DNA from 3 places in the Chengkuizengella sp. SCS-71B genome. Region 3 is predicted to be linked to each of the others. Evidence: riboswitches for the same ligand, from Rfam matches in the RefSeq annotation. Region 3 holds a riboswitch; each other region holds the start of a gene.
What was found. Region 3 has a riboswitch for thiamine pyrophosphate ahead of tenI (thiazole tautomerase TenI). Riboswitches for the same ligand answer to the same signal wherever they lie in the genome.
Positions count from the first base shown of each region.

Region 1: it holds a riboswitch for thiamine pyrophosphate, as region 3 does, so the genes downstream of both, thiC (phosphomethylpyrimidine synthase ThiC) here and tenI (thiazole tautomerase TenI) in region 3, are expected to answer to the same signal.
Region 2: it holds a riboswitch for thiamine pyrophosphate, as region 3 does, so the genes downstream of both, tenA (thiaminase II) here and tenI (thiazole tautomerase TenI) in region 3, are expected to answer to the same signal.

Region 1 is NZ_JAZHSH010000001.1:1,157,686-1,159,963, forward strand. Features, by position in the region: gene VQL36_RS05830 (vanadium-dependent haloperoxidase) at 1-698, opposite strand, end outside; TPP riboswitch at 892-1,003, shown strand; gene thiC (phosphomethylpyrimidine synthase ThiC) at 1,303-2,278, shown strand, end outside.
Region 2 is NZ_JAZHSH010000001.1:3,690,028-3,692,305, reverse strand. Features, by position in the region: gene VQL36_RS18115 (ABC transporter substrate-binding protein) at 1-691, shown strand, start outside; TPP riboswitch at 1,013-1,117, shown strand; gene tenA (thiaminase II) at 1,285-1,974, shown strand; gene VQL36_RS18105 (ECF transporter S component) at 2,038-2,278, shown strand, end outside.
Region 3 is NZ_JAZHSH010000001.1:316,159-318,436, reverse strand. Features, by position in the region: gene thiO (glycine oxidase ThiO) at 1-497, opposite strand, end outside; gene tenI (thiazole tautomerase TenI) at 518-1,120, opposite strand; TPP riboswitch at 1,176-1,278, opposite strand; gene VQL36_RS01535 (ATP-binding protein) at 1,331-2,278, opposite strand, start outside.

The DNA.
Region 1 (2,278 bases), 840 kb from region 3:
TCTGCAACTTGTCTACCTAATTTTAAACCTTCATCATTATCGACTGGGAAATGGACAAGTGCATACAAACGAGATAAAGCACATTCTTCACCTAATTCATCTAACCTAGCAGCTTCCCCTGGGAAAAAGTATTTAAGCATAGTAGTAACAGAACCTGCCACAGCTGCATGTCCAGACGGATAGGTTGGATGACGAGGGGTGCATAATAGAGTAGCAAAAGTTTGATCATACTGATCAGGTCTGGCCACTAACCACAAAAATTTGTAATACCAACTGATCACAAATGCATCGTTAGCAGCTGCTAATACTGCAGCTTCTATTCGTGCGGCATGAGGAGCGGTTACTCCATACGTATCTACTAATATATCCAATACAGGCAGCCATTGTTTCGTAGCTACACCTGTTCCCCAGTAAGTTGCTACTTGTTTTTTGAATTCATCTAAGTTGTTAGCAGCTTCATATACAGCATCTAATTGCGCTCCACCCCAATCTATAAAATTAGGATGTTTGATCGTGAAATAGACATGTTCTCCAGTTTGTTTAATCTGAAATTTCTGCCCGCATCGTCTGTAATAATACATAGGCCATGAACCAGATAGAGGGTCTTCAGGATTTGTAGGTGGACTATCTTCACCTGCATATGGAACTTCATTCCACAATAAATAGTTGGGATCAAAGTTTTTACAACATTTACTCATGTTTTTACTCCTTTCTTATATGATGTAATATTTTATTCTTGTAATATGGGATTCGAAATGATGAAAACGTCTGTTTTTTTATAACAAACACCCATTTTTAATATAAAACTAGATTTATACCTAATATCTCTAATGAAAGGAATATTGGAAACTTATTGTAAAGTGAATCAGTTCATGGTAAATTTATATTAAGTTAATAAATGCAGGGAGCTTGGAAGACCAGGCTGAGAGGATGGCTGTTCTGCTGTCGACTGTTGAACCTGATCTGGGTAATGCCAGCGTAGGAAAGATGTCTATTCTTGAATGTTCCATTCATGACTGCTTATTTCCTTAAGTAGTTATTTTTTTATTGGATAACAAAGAATAAAATCATGCAAAATTGTATACTCAAGAAAATGTACGTTCAACTTTTCTTAATGACCACAAAAGAATGATTCCACGATATCTTTTATTTCCACTGCTTTTCCAAAATGACAGAACCTACTTATGGCGAAATTTCTAAAAATCTATTTCACAAATTCAACAAATAGAATTGATCACCTTCTGCCCCCATGCATAAAGCAATTTTTTCATGTTTTTATACATTTCTATTAGGAGGTTTCTTATGTCAAATCAAACGAATCAAATTTCTGTCTCCTCGTTTCCAGGGAGCAAAAAAGTATATGTTACTGGATCTAGAGAGGATATTAAAGTGCCGATGCGAGAAATTGCATTGAGTTCAACTACATCAGATTATGGTGAAGAAGTAAATGAACCAGTGAGAGTTTATGATACTAGTGGACCTTATACCGATTCAGCTTATGAAACGGATATTCGAAAAGGTCTGCCATCACTTAGAGGGAATTGGATTAAAGAAAGAAATGATGTAGAGGAGTACGAAGGGAGAAATATAAAACCTGAAGACAATGGTTATCTAAATGAAGAATCCGTTAAAAACGTGGATGTATTTCCTGGGTTGAAACGTAAACCACTACGAGCAAAAACAGGTAAAAATGTTACTCAAATGCATTATGCTAAAAAAGGGCTGATTACACCAGAAATGGAGTTTATTGCGATCCGTGAAAATGTTTCTCCTGAATTTGTCCGTGACGAAGTGGCAAACGGTAGGGCAATTATTCCTTCAAATATTAATCATCCTGAAAGTGAACCCATGATTATTGGACGTAATTTTCATGTGAAAATTAATGCAAATATCGGAAACTCAGCTGTCACTTCATCTATTGAAGAAGAAGTAGAAAAAATGACTTGGGCAACTCGCTGGGGTGCAGATAATATCATGGATTTATCTACAGGAAAAGACATACATACAACACGTGAATGGATTATTCGTAATTCTCCTGTTCCAATTGGTACAGTCCCAATTTATCAAGCATTGGAAAAAGTAAACGGCGAAGCTCAAGACTTAACATGGGAAGTATATAGAGATACCTTAATTGAGCAGGCGGAACAAGGTGTTGACTATTTCACGATACATGCGGGCGTATTATTAAGATATGTACCTATGACCGCTAACAGAGTAACAGGTATCGTATCTCGTGGCGGTTCTATTATGGCTGCATGGTGTTTAGCTCATCATGAAG
Region 2 (2,278 bases), 3.4 Mb from region 3:
GCCTATAGTATTTGACGAGGATATTAAAGACCAATACGGTGACTCTCCAGGTTTCGTAGATAATCGTGGAATAGCCATTACTGTCAGTGCGGAAGACCCTGCTAAGATCATTCAGTATTTCGATAACCTTTTAACAGATGAAAATCAAATTTTGTCCAACTGGGGTATTGAAGGCGAAACATTTGAAATCGATGAGAATGGAAGATTTTATAAAACCAAGGAACAAATCGATCAAGAAACAGAAGAATTTAGGGAATCATTTGGTCTTAAATATTTTGAATACTTTTGGCCTCGTTACGGAACAGGTTCTTCTTTAGCAGATGGAAATTCGGTTGCTCCTGGGTCTCAGGCGGAAGTCGTGCAATTAGGATATACAGAAGGTGATTTAAATTTACTCAAGCAATATGGTGTGAGAACCTTTGCAGAGTTGTTCTCACTAACAGATGAGAGACCTTGGTTCCCAGCATGGAGTGTTCAGGTGGAACAAGGTTCACCAGTGCAAATTTTTGATACAAGATCGGATGAACTTCAGAGGAAATATTTCCCTAAGCTTGTGCTTTCTAACCCAGGTGAATTTGATCATGTTTGGAATGAATATGTAACAGAATTTAGAAAGCTTGATGTTAAAGGTTATGAGAAATTTATGACAGAACAAATAAAAAAGAAGGTTGATCGTGCATATGGAAAGTAATAAAGTTTATGAAGAGCCTACCACTAAAATATTATATCAAGGATGTGCACCAAAAAAACTCTTATTGAAAGGGGTGTTAAATTCAGCGTCTGATTATTATAAGACTTTATGGGAATTGAAAAAAATGGACGACCATGTATATGAAGAATTGATGAATAGGATTAATGAATATAGGAAGTTATACATGGAGAATTGATTTAAAATGTAAAACTTATAAGTGAACTTTCCCACAGATTTCTTTGAATACAATTATATAAGCTGGAAATCTTTTTCCTTGTTAAAATAAAAAAACTATAGTAATGTTGTATTTGAATTTAAAACCGAAACCACTAGGGGTGCAAATGATATTTGCTGAGAGGGGCATTAGCTCTAACCCTTGTACCTGATCTAGTTAATACTAGCGTAGGGAAGTGGATGGATGATTTGCAATACTTAGGTGCAAATTTGTCTTAATCCCACTCTACTGTTAGAGTGGTTTTTTTATACCTGTTTCAACAAAAATTATGAAGGATTCGGTAGCCCGAGAAGTATTCGAATTATGCTGAAAAGCACTTTTTCACTTTTTGGGATCTTATAGAAAGGTGGAGAAAGAGATGAAATTTACTGAACAGATAAGAAAAGAAGCAGATGCCATTTGGCAGGCGAGTTTTGATCATCCATTTGTTAAAGGGATTGCTGACGGAACATTATCATTGGATCGTTTTCGTTATTATGTCTTACAAGACTCATATTATTTAAGTCATTTTGCTAGAGTTCAATCCATAGCTGCTGCACAAGCCGATGACTTACATACTGTTAGTCGTATGGCATCCCATGCAATTGGAACGAATGAAGCGGAGTTATCACTTCATAAAGCGTTTTATGTTCAGTTAGGCATAACTGAACAAGAAAAAGAAAATTTCAAACCAGCACCAACAGCTTATGCATATATATCACATATGTACCGTGCAGCTCATACTGGTCGTATAGGAGATACGATAGCTGCTTTGCTGCCATGTTATTGGTTGTATTATGAAATTGGTGAGAAGCTTAAAGGTTCAGCACCTAAAGAGCCGATTTATCAGGAATGGATTGCAACCTATGGTGGAGACTGGTTTCGTGAGTTAGTTGAAGAAGTCATTCAATTAGTGGATAATATCGCTGAAAAAGTGACAGAGTCAGATCGTGAACGAATGAAAGATCATTTTATATTAAGCAGTCAATATGAGCTGATGTTTTGGGAAATGGCATATCAAAAAGAAACATGGCCAGTAGACTTATTAACTTTACCGTCAAAGTATTAACTTTGAAAATAAAATATGATGGTTATTTTTAGGGTAGAATAACAGAAATAGGAGGTTCATGAAATGAATAATAAAGGATTAAAATTAACAGATATATTGGTTACGATTGTTATTGCTATCGTATTTGGGATTGTTTATAAACTATGGACACCCGTTTATTATGCGGTAAAGCCGTTCGGTTTGCATTTTGATCAATTAATCTATGGAATGTGGTTTATAGCTGCAACGGTTGCATTTTTAATTATCCGTAAACCTGGGGTAGCTTTAATTGCAGAAATTGCTGCTGCATCTGGTGAATTTATTG
Region 3 (2,278 bases):
GCTGATTTTGCAAATGCAAGAGATAACTCTGGTGCTGACACATGACCATCGTTTGGAAGATATAAACCACCTAACACTAATTTAGATAAAGCTGGCTCCTTATCACGCAATTCATCTCCAGTGTACCATTCTACCTGTTCCCCAGCTTCTCGTTGAAAAGAAATCATTTGCTTGTACTCGTTCACTTGCTGCTCTGTTACTGCGATCTTAAACATGCCTTTATTTGTTAATATTATATCAATTCCACTCTGCTCCTTGAGCTCATCAGCTAAACTTGGGAACATATTTCTGCTTTTTCTAGAGAGTTCAAATAAAGGTCCTGCTTCTGTCATTTCAGCTTGTGCAGCTAACATACCTGCTGCGGCTTGTGATGCTTGTGACGCTAGTCTTTCTTTTTCTAAAATGATGACATTCAAACCTCGTTTTGCTAAGCTGTAGGCAACAGAGCTCCCAATGACTCCTCCCCCTACCACAATTGCATCGTAATGATTCACCATGTTTTTCCTCTCCATTCGAATCACTTTAGTAGTTGTCGATATGTTATTGCTTCCTTAAGAGGATCTTCCGCTTCCAACAACCCTGACATGACTGCAATACCTGAAGCCCCTGTAGTCATAACCTCTTGAATGTTAGAAGGTTTTATTCCGCCTATTGCTATAACAGGAATTTCTAGCTTTTGTATAAGGGTATCTAGTTCATTCAAACCTCTTCCGGGCAATCCTGGTTTTGAAGCAGTCTCATATACATGACCGTAAAAGACATAATCCACATATTTTTCCTCTATAGACAATGCCTCTTCTAAAGAATGTACAGAACATCCTACTCTAAGATTCGGAAAGGTTTGTTTTACTAATTCAGCATCCAGGCTATGACAAGCTAGGTGAACCCCTGATACACGACTTATTACGGCTACATCCACTCGGTCATTAATCACGATTTTTGAAAGCGGGACACCTTTGTCTTTTAAAAATGATATACCTAACATAAGCTCTTTTGCGCTTTTTTGCTTTTCTCGAATATGGAAAGCTGTTACATAGGGATGTATCTGCCCCGCAATATCAGCAAAACGTTGTAATGAAGCTTTCCCATTCGAAATCACATGCAGTTCACGTTGAGACATAAAAAAACCACTCCTTCGTACGTAAAGAGTGGATTGATGTTTTAGTTTAAAATATGACATCTCATCTTCACTTCCCTACGCTGGAATAACCCAGATCAGGTACAAAGGGTCCAGAATAATTATTCTATCTCAGCCGATCGGCTCCCCTAGTGTATCTTTCAATATCTTAACATGAATGCTTACAACGAAGCAATGAACGATTCTTGACGATTATGTATTCGAATCTTGTGTTAAAGGTAAAATTATATCCACACTAGTACCTACATTTTTAATACTATGAATATGAATAGTTCCTTTATGGTTATGTATCATCTTTTCACTTAACATAAACCCTAAACCTGTTCCTTCTTCCTTATTAGTAAAGAAAGGTTCGCCTAACTTACACACTTCTTCCTCATTCATCCCACACCCATCATCCTGAATGCTAATCAATACTTTGTTATCTTCGTTCATGTTAACTACAATAATGATATTTCCTCCAGATGGCATGGCTTCAATCGCATTTTTTAATAAATTAATGAACACTTGTTTCAATTGGTTTTCATCACAATCAATAAATGGAACTTTTTCTTCTATGTCCAATTGCAGTTTCACATTATTTTGTGTGGCTTGTATTTCAATTAACGTCAGTACATCCTTAAATATGTTATGTATGTTTTTATGTTTATATGTTATCTCTTGCGGTTTAGCCAGTACTAACAACTCACTTAAAATCAATTCGATCCTGTGAAGTTCTGAAGTCATAACCTCTAAAACTTCCTTGTTCATTTCCTTACCATGTTTAATTAAGTTTAAAAATCCAATTAAGGAAGTAAGAGGATTTCGAATTTCATGAGCCACTCCAGCAGCTAACTGACCTACAACAGATAACTTTTCCGATTTAACTAACATTTCTTCCGATTGCTGAAACTTTTTTAAATTCAAAGATAATAGATTCACTCTTTCACTCAATAAACCAAGTTCATCTTTTCGATTTACTTCTACTTGAACTCCATACTTCCCGTTATTAATGTCATTTAAATTTAGTAGAATTTTCTGCAGGGGGTCTACGATAAATCCAGCTAAAATATAACTAACGAAGATAATAATTCCAATGGCTGACATTAAAATCAAGAGGGTAAAACACAATTGGTTATTTAAAACTTTCTGTATATCACT